One region of the Novosphingobium sp. TH158 genome, then DNA from elsewhere that is predicted to be linked to it. Evidence: predicted binding sites of a transcription regulator. Region 1 holds the regulator's gene; each other region holds the start of a gene.
What was found. Region 1 encodes LexA, which represses DNA repair genes until DNA is damaged. Its sites were predicted from a motif close to GTTCCNCNCTTGTTCT; they were not measured.
Positions count from the first base shown of each region.

Region 2: C0V78_RS13610 (ATP-dependent helicase) is a predicted target of LexA. The motif match lies at 1,933-1,948, and genes of this name have one in related genera.
Region 3: uvrA (excinuclease ABC subunit UvrA) is a predicted target of LexA. The motif match lies at 1,274-1,289, and genes of this name have one in related genera.

Region 1 covers NZ_PKRT01000001.1:407,678-410,931, reverse strand. The annotation lists gene C0V78_RS02125 (molybdopterin molybdotransferase MoeA) at 1-1,113, shown strand, start outside; gene lexA (transcriptional repressor LexA) at 1,213-1,905, shown strand; gene C0V78_RS02115 (ComEC/Rec2 family competence protein) at 1,899-3,254, opposite strand, start outside.
Region 2 covers NZ_PKRT01000002.1:109,643-112,896, forward strand. The annotation lists gene C0V78_RS13600 (MFS transporter) at 1-1,159, opposite strand, end outside; gene C0V78_RS13605 (hypothetical protein) at 1,412-1,801, opposite strand; gene C0V78_RS13610 (ATP-dependent helicase) at 1,951-3,254, shown strand, end outside.
Region 3 covers NZ_PKRT01000003.1:12,822-16,075, reverse strand. The annotation lists gene C0V78_RS14700 (hypothetical protein) at 1-1,126, opposite strand, end outside; gene uvrA (excinuclease ABC subunit UvrA) at 1,301-3,254, shown strand, end outside.

The sequences.
Region 1 (3,254 bases):
GCTCTGGGGCGTTATCTGCTTGAACCTTTGAAGGCGCGCCGCACCCAGCCCGCTGCCCATGTTTCGGCGATGGACGGCTATGCCGTGACCGGACCGGATCTTGCCGGCCCCTGGACCGTGATCGGAGAAAGTGCCGCCGGACATCCCTTTGCCGGCAGCATCGAACCGGGACAGGCCGTACGGATATCAACTGGCGCGCTCATGCCGGCCGGGGCCGATGCGGTGATCCTGCAGGAAGACATCGTCCGTGCCGGCGAGCGGATTGAACTGACAGGAACCCCGCCGTCTCCGCCGGGCAAGCATATCCGCCGTTGCGGATCGGACTTCGCACTGGATCACGAGCTTCTGCCGGCCGGCGCCCGTATCGGCCCTGCCCAGCTCGCGCTGGCCATCGCTGCGGGGCACAAGCACTTGCCGGTCCGCCGGGTTCCTCATGTTGTCATCATCGACAGCGGCGATGAACTGGCCGAGGATCCCGAACTCTGTCCCGCACACCAGGTACCCGCCAGCAATGGCGCCATGATTGCCGCGCTGCTCGCGGCGAACCCCTGCACCGTCAGCCGCATCGGACCCGTTCGCGACGACCTTGAAGCCCTCGCCAGGGCTTTCCACGATGCACGCGATGCCGACGTGGTCGTGACCACGGGCGGAGCCTCGGTGGGCGATCACGACCTGATCCGCCCGGCAATCGAACAGGCCGGCGGAACCCTCGACTTCTGGAAGGTGGCGATCAAGCCCGGCAAGCCGCTTCTGGTCGCAACGCGAGGAGCGCAGGTGATCCTGGGCCTTCCCGGCAACCCGGTATCGAGCCACGTCACGGCATTCCTGTTCCTGCTTCCACTGTTGCGCGCCAGCCTGGGGGCAGGCCAGCCCCTGCCGTGCCCCATCCCGCTGCCGCTGGCCTCGGCAATGCAGCCAGGCGGCGACCGGCGAGAGTTCCTGCGGGGCAGGCTCTCGGACGGAGGCGTAGAGGTTCTGACCCAGCAGGACAGCGGCGCCCTTGCAGCGATGGCGGCGGCGCAGGTGCTCATCGACCGGCCGGCGGGATCGCCCGCGCGCCATGCGGGCGAGAAGGTCGACGTCCATTTCCTCGGAAACGGGGGCATTGCTTGAGCCGCGCTTGACTTGTCCCGAATCGTTGCTTAATTGTTCCTCATTCGTTCACTGAACGGCGCAAGAACATTTGCCGTTCGGGTTGAGGAGTGACGGCCGATGCTGACGCGCAAGCAGCACGAATTGATCCGCTTCATCCAGGCCAAGCTGGAGGAAACGGGAATTTCCCCCTCGTTTGAGGAAATGAAGGAAGCGCTTGATCTCAAGTCGAAGTCCGGCGTCCATCGCCTGATTTCCGCACTTGAGGAACGCGGGTTCATCCGCCGCCTGCCCAACCGGGCCCGCGCACTGGAAGTGCTACGGCAACCTGAAGATGCCTCGCCGCGGGCAACCAAGCCCGCACCGGCGAACACCAACACGGTCACCCCGCCCCTGCGCGCGCCTGCCGCGCGTCCGGAACCGGCGAACGACGTGATCGAAATTCCGCTGCACGGCCGGATCGCTGCCGGCGTGCCGATCGAAGCATTGGAAGGCCAGTCAAGCTTGCCGGTTCCTGCCGCCTTGCTCGGGCCAGGTGAACACTTTGCCCTCGAAGTATCCGGTGATTCGATGGTCGAAGCCGGCATCCTCGATGGCGATTTCGCGCTGATCCGCAAGACCAACACCGCGCGCGACGGCGAAATCGTCGTTGCGCTCGTTCGGGGCGAGGAGGCTACGCTCAAGTACCTCCACCGCGAACAGGGCGGTGTCCGGCTCGATCCGGCAAATGCGGCCTACGATCCGCAGCACTACGGCCCCGGCGAGGTAGAGGTTCAGGGTAAGCTGGCCGGCCTTTTGCGGCGCTATCACTGAGCTTTCGAAGCGGTTGCAGATGGATTTGGGGCTGGCGCTTTGCCGGCCCCTTTTTCCGTGTCCGGCGAACGCGGCGGACGGACGGCGGGCGCCCACCAGCCATGTTCCCCCTGCCCCTCGGCCACGCTGCGGACGCGGCCAGAGCCAAGGTCTATCGTTAGCCCCCCGGTCTGGTCGAGAAGCGACCGGTCGGCCTTGAGCACGCGGGGCTTGCATGCCCGGGGCAGCCACCGGTCGGCAATGACGATATCGCTCAGTTCGCAGGCAGCCAGCAGATCGCGCATGGACACCCACTCCGTTCCCCGAGCCATAAGCAGGTGCCAGGTCCGGCCACCCCGTTCCAGTTCAAGTGCACAGAATTCCGAGCTGCAGCGTGCCTGCGGCACCTCGTCGATCCGTCGCACCCGGCCATTCATGCCGGCCAGTTCGGTCAGGTTGTCGCGGGCGTAGTCACTTCTCGCGTCGCGCAGCACGACCAGTTCGTCACCTGCCAGGCGGGTAATGCCAACATGGCGACCGTCGCCGGAAACGAGCAGGTCGGGCGGGGAAAGCATGGCAAGAGCCCCCACCCCGAACGCGATGGGCAGCAGTCCGGCAAAGCGCACCCGTCCTCGCCACAGGGCCAGCCACAATCCTCCGGCGACAAATAGCGCAAAACCACCCGCGCCCATCGCAGGAAGGTGCGTGACCGCGCCCGGCCGGGCCGCAACCCAGTGCGCAAGCGCCAGCATCAGTTCGAGCGACTTGCCCGCCAGCCACCAGAACGGCCCGCCCGCTCCCACCGCATCGAAAAGCAGTGCCAGCGCGATCAGCGGCATCGAAACGAAGGTCGTCAAGGGAATGGCGATCACGTTGGCAGCCGCGCCGTAAACCCCGGCGCGGTGAAAATGAAAAAGCCCGATCGGCATCAGGGCGAATTCGATGACCACGCCCGTCAGCAGCAACATGGCCAATCGCCGCATGCCGTGCTGCCACCACGGCTCCTCACGCGGTGCAAGAAAGGCATGGACCGGTGCCGCGCCATGCAAAGCAACGATAGCGATCACCGCGGCAAAACTCATCTGGAAGCTGGGCCCGACCACCGCTTCCGGCCAGAACAGCATGACGATGAACGCTGCCACGGCAACCATTCGCAAGCTCAAAGGCTCGCGCCCGATGGCCAGGGCCGCGAGAACCAGCAGCGCGCCCAGGCAGGACCGGATGGTGGGCACCTCCGCGCCCGTCAGCAGGGTATAGCCAATGCCGACCAGCGCGGCGCTGGCGGCGGCCAGCAGCGGTAACCGAAAACGCAGCACCAGCCAGGGCCACAATCCGAACAGCCGCATGGCGAGGAACCAGGTCGCGGCGAT
Region 2 (3,254 bases), on a different contig from region 1:
TCGCCTGCGCCACGAGCGGGGTGAGCGCACCGCCCACGATGCCGCCGGCGTTGAACGCCACCGAAACGCCGCTGTAACGCACCAGCGGCGGATAGAGCGTCGGCAACCAGGCCCCCAGCGGACCATAGACATAGCCCATGACAAACAGCGCCGCAGACAGCGTAAGGAAAACCGCGAGCAGCGATCCCGATTGCAGGCCGGGTCCGAACACAAAGCCGAGCGCCACTGTCGCAACCGCTCCGATGGCCAACGTCGAGCGGCTGCCCTTCCTGTCGGACCGCCATGCCGCGACCCCGATGCCGAGCGCAAGGAACAGGTTGGCGACCAGCTGGGTGGAGAGGAACTCGGTGCGGCTGTAACCCAGTGCCGAGGTGCCAACGGCAAGCGCGAAGGCAGTGGCAAGATAGAAGATCGCAAAGCACGCCACGGCGCCTGCCGTTCCCGCGATAACGGCCCAGCCGTGACGCGCGAAAAGGCGGGCAAGCGGCACGGCGGGCGGTGCTTCGCGCTCCAGAGCCTCGCGGAACTGCGGGGTTTCGCCGATCTTCAGCCGCACCCACAGCCCCAGGCCGACCAGCACCGCGCTGAGCAGGAAGGGCACTCGCCAGCCCCAAGCCTTGAACTCCGCCTCGGGCAGCCACAGGCCAAGCGCCAGGAACAGTCCGTTCGCAGCCAGGAAGCCCAGCGGCGCGCCAAACTGCGGCGCAGCGCCAAAGCGCGCTTCCCAGCCCTTGGGCGCATTCTCCACGGCCAGCAGGGCAGCCCCACCCCATTCGCCGCCGAGGCCGAAGCCCTGGCCGAAACGCAGCAGGCAAAGCAGGGCCGGGGCGATCCACCCAGCCTGCGCATAGGTTGGCAGGAAGGCAATCAGGAGCGTCGAGCCCCCCATCAGCATCAGTGAGGCGACAAGCGTGGACTTGCGCCCCACCCTGTCACCGAAATGGCCAAAGGCTATGGCTCCCACCGGACGGGCGAAAAAGGCGATGCCGAAGGTGAGGAAGGACAGGGCAAGCTGCGCGGCGGGCGACTGTTCGGGGAAGAACAGCGGACCGAACACCAGCGCCGCAGCGGTCGCATAGATGTAGAAATCGTAGAATTCCACGGCCGTCCCGGCAAGGGCGGCGGAAAGGACGCGGGCGTTCTGGCGGACGGGTTGCATGGCGCGGATGCCTCGCCGCTTGGCGCGTACCTGTCAACCGCACGAATGAGAGGACGCCAGCCAAGGCTGACGCCCTCTCCCCCGAAAAGAAGGGGCGGGACCACAAGATCCCGCCCCTCCCTTGCGACCCTTCAGGGCTCGGGCCATCCGCGGATGGCAATTGGCCCAATAAAGCCGCGCGGATGAATTGTAAGAGAACAGCTTGTTGAAAGTTGTAAATCTGTTCACCCGTAACCTCACCACGAGGCCCTGCTATTTTCCGCCCGGATTGCGGCAATTATCCTGCAAATTGCGGGTGCAGACCGGGTAGACCTTGTTGAAGGCCTCGGGCGGAGGCGCCGTAAGTGCACCGACATAGGGGCCGCCGCGATAGTTCGGGTCGGCCGGCATGGCCGGGGGAACCGGCGAATTGGCCGTTGCCGGATTGGGCGGGGTCGCACTCGGCACACCGGGGCCGGTCGGGTTGGCCTGGATCACCGGCGGAGCGGCAGGTGGCGCAGGCGGCTCAACCGGCTGGACCGGGGGCAATGGCGGAACGGCGGGCGGTTCGGGGTCGGGCTGCGCCGCATTCAGCGGCAGCGATTCAAGGCACAGTGCAGCCGCCACCGCGGCGCTTGTCGAGGCAAGGGCAAGCCTGGTCATGGATAGCTCCTTTCGGATGCACCCAAACCCTCTTGATCCGCCCACCTTATTTCCCGCCAAGGATGAGTCCGCGATGAACAGGGCAGCATGCCGGCGCGACTTGTCGTGCCAGGCTTGCGCCTGATCTTCATGTTCCCTAGTTGTTCGCCATGAATCCCCCCGCTCCCCCCGCTTCGACCGACGAATCCTGGCTCAATGGACTGAACGATCCCCAGCGCGAGGCGGTCCTGACAACGGAGGGGCCGGTGCTGATGCTCGCCGGCGCGGGTACGGGGAAGACGGCGGCGCTTACCGCGCGCCTCGCCCACCTCATCCGCAGCCGCCGCGCCTGGCCGAGCGAAATCCTTTGCGTCACATTCACCAACAAGGCAGCCCGCGAAATGCGCGAGCGGGTGGGCGAGCTGATCGGGCCGGCGGTGGAAGGGATGCCGTGGCTCGGCACGTTCCACGCAATTGCCGCCAAGATGCTGCGCCGCCATGCCGAGCTGGCCGGGCTGCAATCCAATTACACCATCATCGACACCGACGATCAGCTGCGCCTGCTGAAGCAGCTGATCCAGGCCGAGGGACTGGATGAAAAGCGCTGGCCCGCACGCCAGCTGGCCGCCTGCATCGATCGCTGGAAGAACCGCGGCCTCAACCCCGACGATCTCGATGCCGGGGAAAACGAGAGCTATGCCAACGGCAAGGGACAGCACTTCTACCGGCTTTACCAGGATCGGCTGAAAGCGCTGAACGCCTGCGATTTCGGCGACCTGCTGCTGCACATGCTCAACATCTTGCGCACCCACCGCGAGGTGCTGGAGCAATACCGCCAGCGCTTCAAATACGTGATGGTGGACGAATACCAGGACACCAACCAGGTCCAGTACCTGTGGCTGCGGCTGCTGGCGCAAGAGCGCAAGAACATATGCGTCGTGGGTGACGACGACCAGTCGATCTATTCATGGCGCGGCGCAGAAGTTGCGAAAATCCTGAAGTTCGAAAAGGATTTTCCCGGCGCGAAGGTCATCCGGCTTGAGCAGAATTACCGCTCAACCCCGGAAATCCTTGCCGCCGCATCGGGCCTGATCGATGCCAACAGCCAGCGGCTGGGCAAGACCCTGTGGACCGAGCGTCATGCCGGCGACAAGGTTCGGGTGATCGGCGTCTGGGACGGCCCGGAAGAGGCGCGGCGCGTTGGCGAAGAGATCGAGCGCATGGAGCGCGAGGGGGCCAGCCTCAACCAGGTGGCGATCCTCGTGCGGGCGCAGTTCCAGACCCGCGAGTTCGAAGACCGGTTCATAACCATCGGCCTCAACTACAAGATTATCGGCGGTTTCCGCTTTTACGAGCGCGCCGAAGTGCGCGATGCGATGGCATACCTGCGGCTCATCGCCCAGCCATCCGACGACCTCGCGTTCGAACGAATTTACAATACGCCCAAGCGGGGACTGGGTGACAAGGCGCTGGA
Region 3 (3,254 bases), on a different contig from region 1:
CAATTGCCTGCCGCAGCGCAGGCGGGACCTTGTTCGAAATCGAATAGTCGATGTTGCCGAAATCATCGATGTCGTCGTTCAGGTAATCGTACTGGAAGATTGTTGCGCCAACGCAGGTGTGGCTGGCACGCATGATGTCGATATCCGCCTGATCCAGCGTGGACATGAAGACATTGCGGTAATTGCTGTGCTTCACTTCCAGATTGCCGACGCCGCAGCACATATCCCAGATGATGTAACGCTGCTGCCAGTTCTCTCCCAACGTGGCCGTCAACTGGTCGTAGGCTTTGTCGACGATATGCAGCGGGGTGTAATAGGCACCCTTGAACTTCTGTTCGTCGAGCGGGAGCAGGCTGTCCCGCCGTTCAAGCAGGTAGTGGCGGTGCTTCGCCTCAGGCGGGCGATGATAGATCGCCCAGAAATTGCGATAGCCGCGCTCGCTGGCCAGTTCATAGGTCTGTCCGTTGAGCAGGAACACCGGCTTGCCGCCATCGTAAAGCAGGCGCGCGGGCAGGTTGGTCATGGTCGCGTTCGCGCCATCGTGCATGATGTCAGCAAAGAACAGCACGGCGAAATCGGCCGGGTTGGCGCTGCCAAGTTCCAGCCCGATCATCGCCACCCATTTGTCGAACACCTGCCGCAGGTTGTCGGGCGTGATCTGGGTGCGGATGATGCGGCCTTCGGCGATGGCCGATTTGACCGCACGGATGAACTCCTTCTCATGGCTGGCGATCTGGTAAACAACGAAATGGGTTTCGATGACCGGGGCGATCTTCGCCGCCAGCACCTTGTCGGCCGCCGAACCGGATTTGGGCCATTCGACGGTCTTGTCCTCAAGGATTGAAAGGGCGTGTTCGGTCGGCATCAGGGCCGCCTTTTCGCGGTCGATCACGGCCAGGAAGCCGGGGATCGGTTCGCCCCGCTTGCGTGCGGCGCGGACATAGACCAGCAACTGCGCGAACATAAGGATCGGCGGGGTGGAGGATTCCTTTGCCTCGAACCAGACTTCCTCGGTCTGGATATCGACCAGTCCCTTGAAATAGGCCTTCAGGCCCAGCGCCTTGATATAGGCGTCCTTCACGTCTTCTTCGGTGCGCGCGTTGGCAAGGTCGGCAAGCAGGCTCATGCAAACGCTTCCGATTTTGTCTGTTCAATGGTCACTGAGGCCCCCTAGCTGGCGTCCTCATCCAACAGTTTCTCGGCCTTGCCAAGTTGCAAGATTCCACCTTTTACCCCGTTTGTGGGCAAGCTGCCGACAGCGGCTTGAACTTTGCGAACAAATCTGGAACAGAGCGCCGCTATGTCGCTGTCAAAGATTGTCGTGCGCGGCGCGCGCGAGCATAACCTCAAGGGTATCGATCTCGAACTGCCGCGCGATGCGCTGATCGTCGTTACCGGCCTGTCGGGCTCGGGCAAGTCGAGCCTGGCCTTCGACACGATCTATGCCGAAGGGCAGCGCCGCTATGTCGAGAGCCTGTCGGCCTATGCCCGCCAGTTCCTCGAGATGATGCAGAAGCCCGATGTCGAGCATATCGACGGCCTCTCGCCCGCCATCTCGATCGAGCAGAAGACCACCAGCCGCAACCCGCGCTCCACCGTCGCCACGGTGACCGAGATCTACGATTACATGCGCCTGCTCTGGGCGCGGGTCGGGGTGCCCTACAGCCCGGCGACGGGCGAGCCGATCTCGGCGCAGACCGTCAGCCAGATGGTCGATCGCGTCATGGCCCTGCCCGAGGGGACGCGCGCCTACCTGCTTGCCCCCGTGGTGCGCGGGCGCAAGGGCGAATACCGCAAGGAACTGGCCGAGTGGCAGAAGGCGGGCTACACCCGCGTGCGGATCGACGGCGAGATGCATGGCATCGAGGATGCCCCCGCGCTCGACAAGAAGTTCAAGCATGACATCGAAGTGGTGGTCGATCGCATCGCCGTGCGCGAAGGGATCGAGACGCGGCTGGCCGACAGCTTCGAACAGGCGCTGAAGCTGGCCGATGGCCTGGCCTATGTCGACCTTGCCGATGGCCCGGTGCCGGGGCGCGAGGCGGAGGATGCCGGCGGCGCCATGAAGGGCGCGGGCCTGCCCGCCAACCGCATCGTCTTTTCGGAAAAGTTCGCCTGCCCGGTCTCCGGCTTCACCATCGAAAGCCTGGAGCCGCGGCTGTTCAGCTTCAACGCACCGATGGGTGCCTGCCCGGCCTGCGACGGGCTGGGCGAAAAGCTGCTGTTCGATCCGCAGCTGGTGGTGCCGAACGAGCATCTCAGCCTCAAGCAGGGGGCCATCGTCCCATGGGCCAAGAGCAACCCGCCAAGCCCCTATTACATGCAGGTGCTCTCCAGCCTGGCGGCGGAGTTCGGCTTCAGCCTGGAAACGCCGTGGGAAGCGCTGCCGGTGGAGGTGAAGATCGTCATCCTGCACGGCACGGCGGGCCAGCCGGTGAACCTCACCTTCATGGACGGGCGCAAGAGCTACACGGTGAAGAAGCCGTTCGAAGGCGTGATCGGCAACCTCAACCGCCGCATGCTGCAAACCGAAAGCGCCTGGATGCGCGAGGAGCTGGGCAAGTACCAGACCGCGCAGCCCTGCGAGACCTGCGAGGGCAAGCGGCTCAAGCCCGAGGCGCTGAGCGTCAAGGTGGCCGGGGCCGACGTGTCCTCCGTCACCCGCCTGTCGGTGGCCGATGCCGTGGCCTGGTTCGGCGCGCTGAACGATCGGCTTACCCCCCAGCAGCAGCAGATCGCCAAGGCCATCCTCAAGGAAATCAACGAGCGGCTGGGCTTCCTCAACAACGTCGGGCTCGATTACCTCAACCTCGACCGGACGAGCGGCACGCTCTCGGGCGGGGAAAGCCAGCGCATCCGCCTCGCCAGCCAGATCGGCTCGGGGCTGTCGGGCGTGCTCTACGTGCTCGACGAACCGAGCATCGGCCTGCACCAGCGCGATAACGACATGCTGCTCGCCACGCTCAAGCGGCTGCGCGACCTTGGCAACACGGTGATCGTGGTGGAGCACGACGAGGATGCGATCCGCCATGCCGATCACATCGTCGATCTTGGCCCCGGCGCGGGCGTGCACGGGGGGGAGATCGTCGCCCAGGGCACGCTGAAGGACATCCTCAAGAGCAAGGCCAGCCTTACCGGCCAGTACCTTTCCGGGGCGCGGCGGATCGAGGTGCCCAAGGCCCGCCGCAAGGGCAACGGCCACATGGTGACGGTGCACAACGCCCGCGCCAACAACCTCACCGGCGTCACCGCGG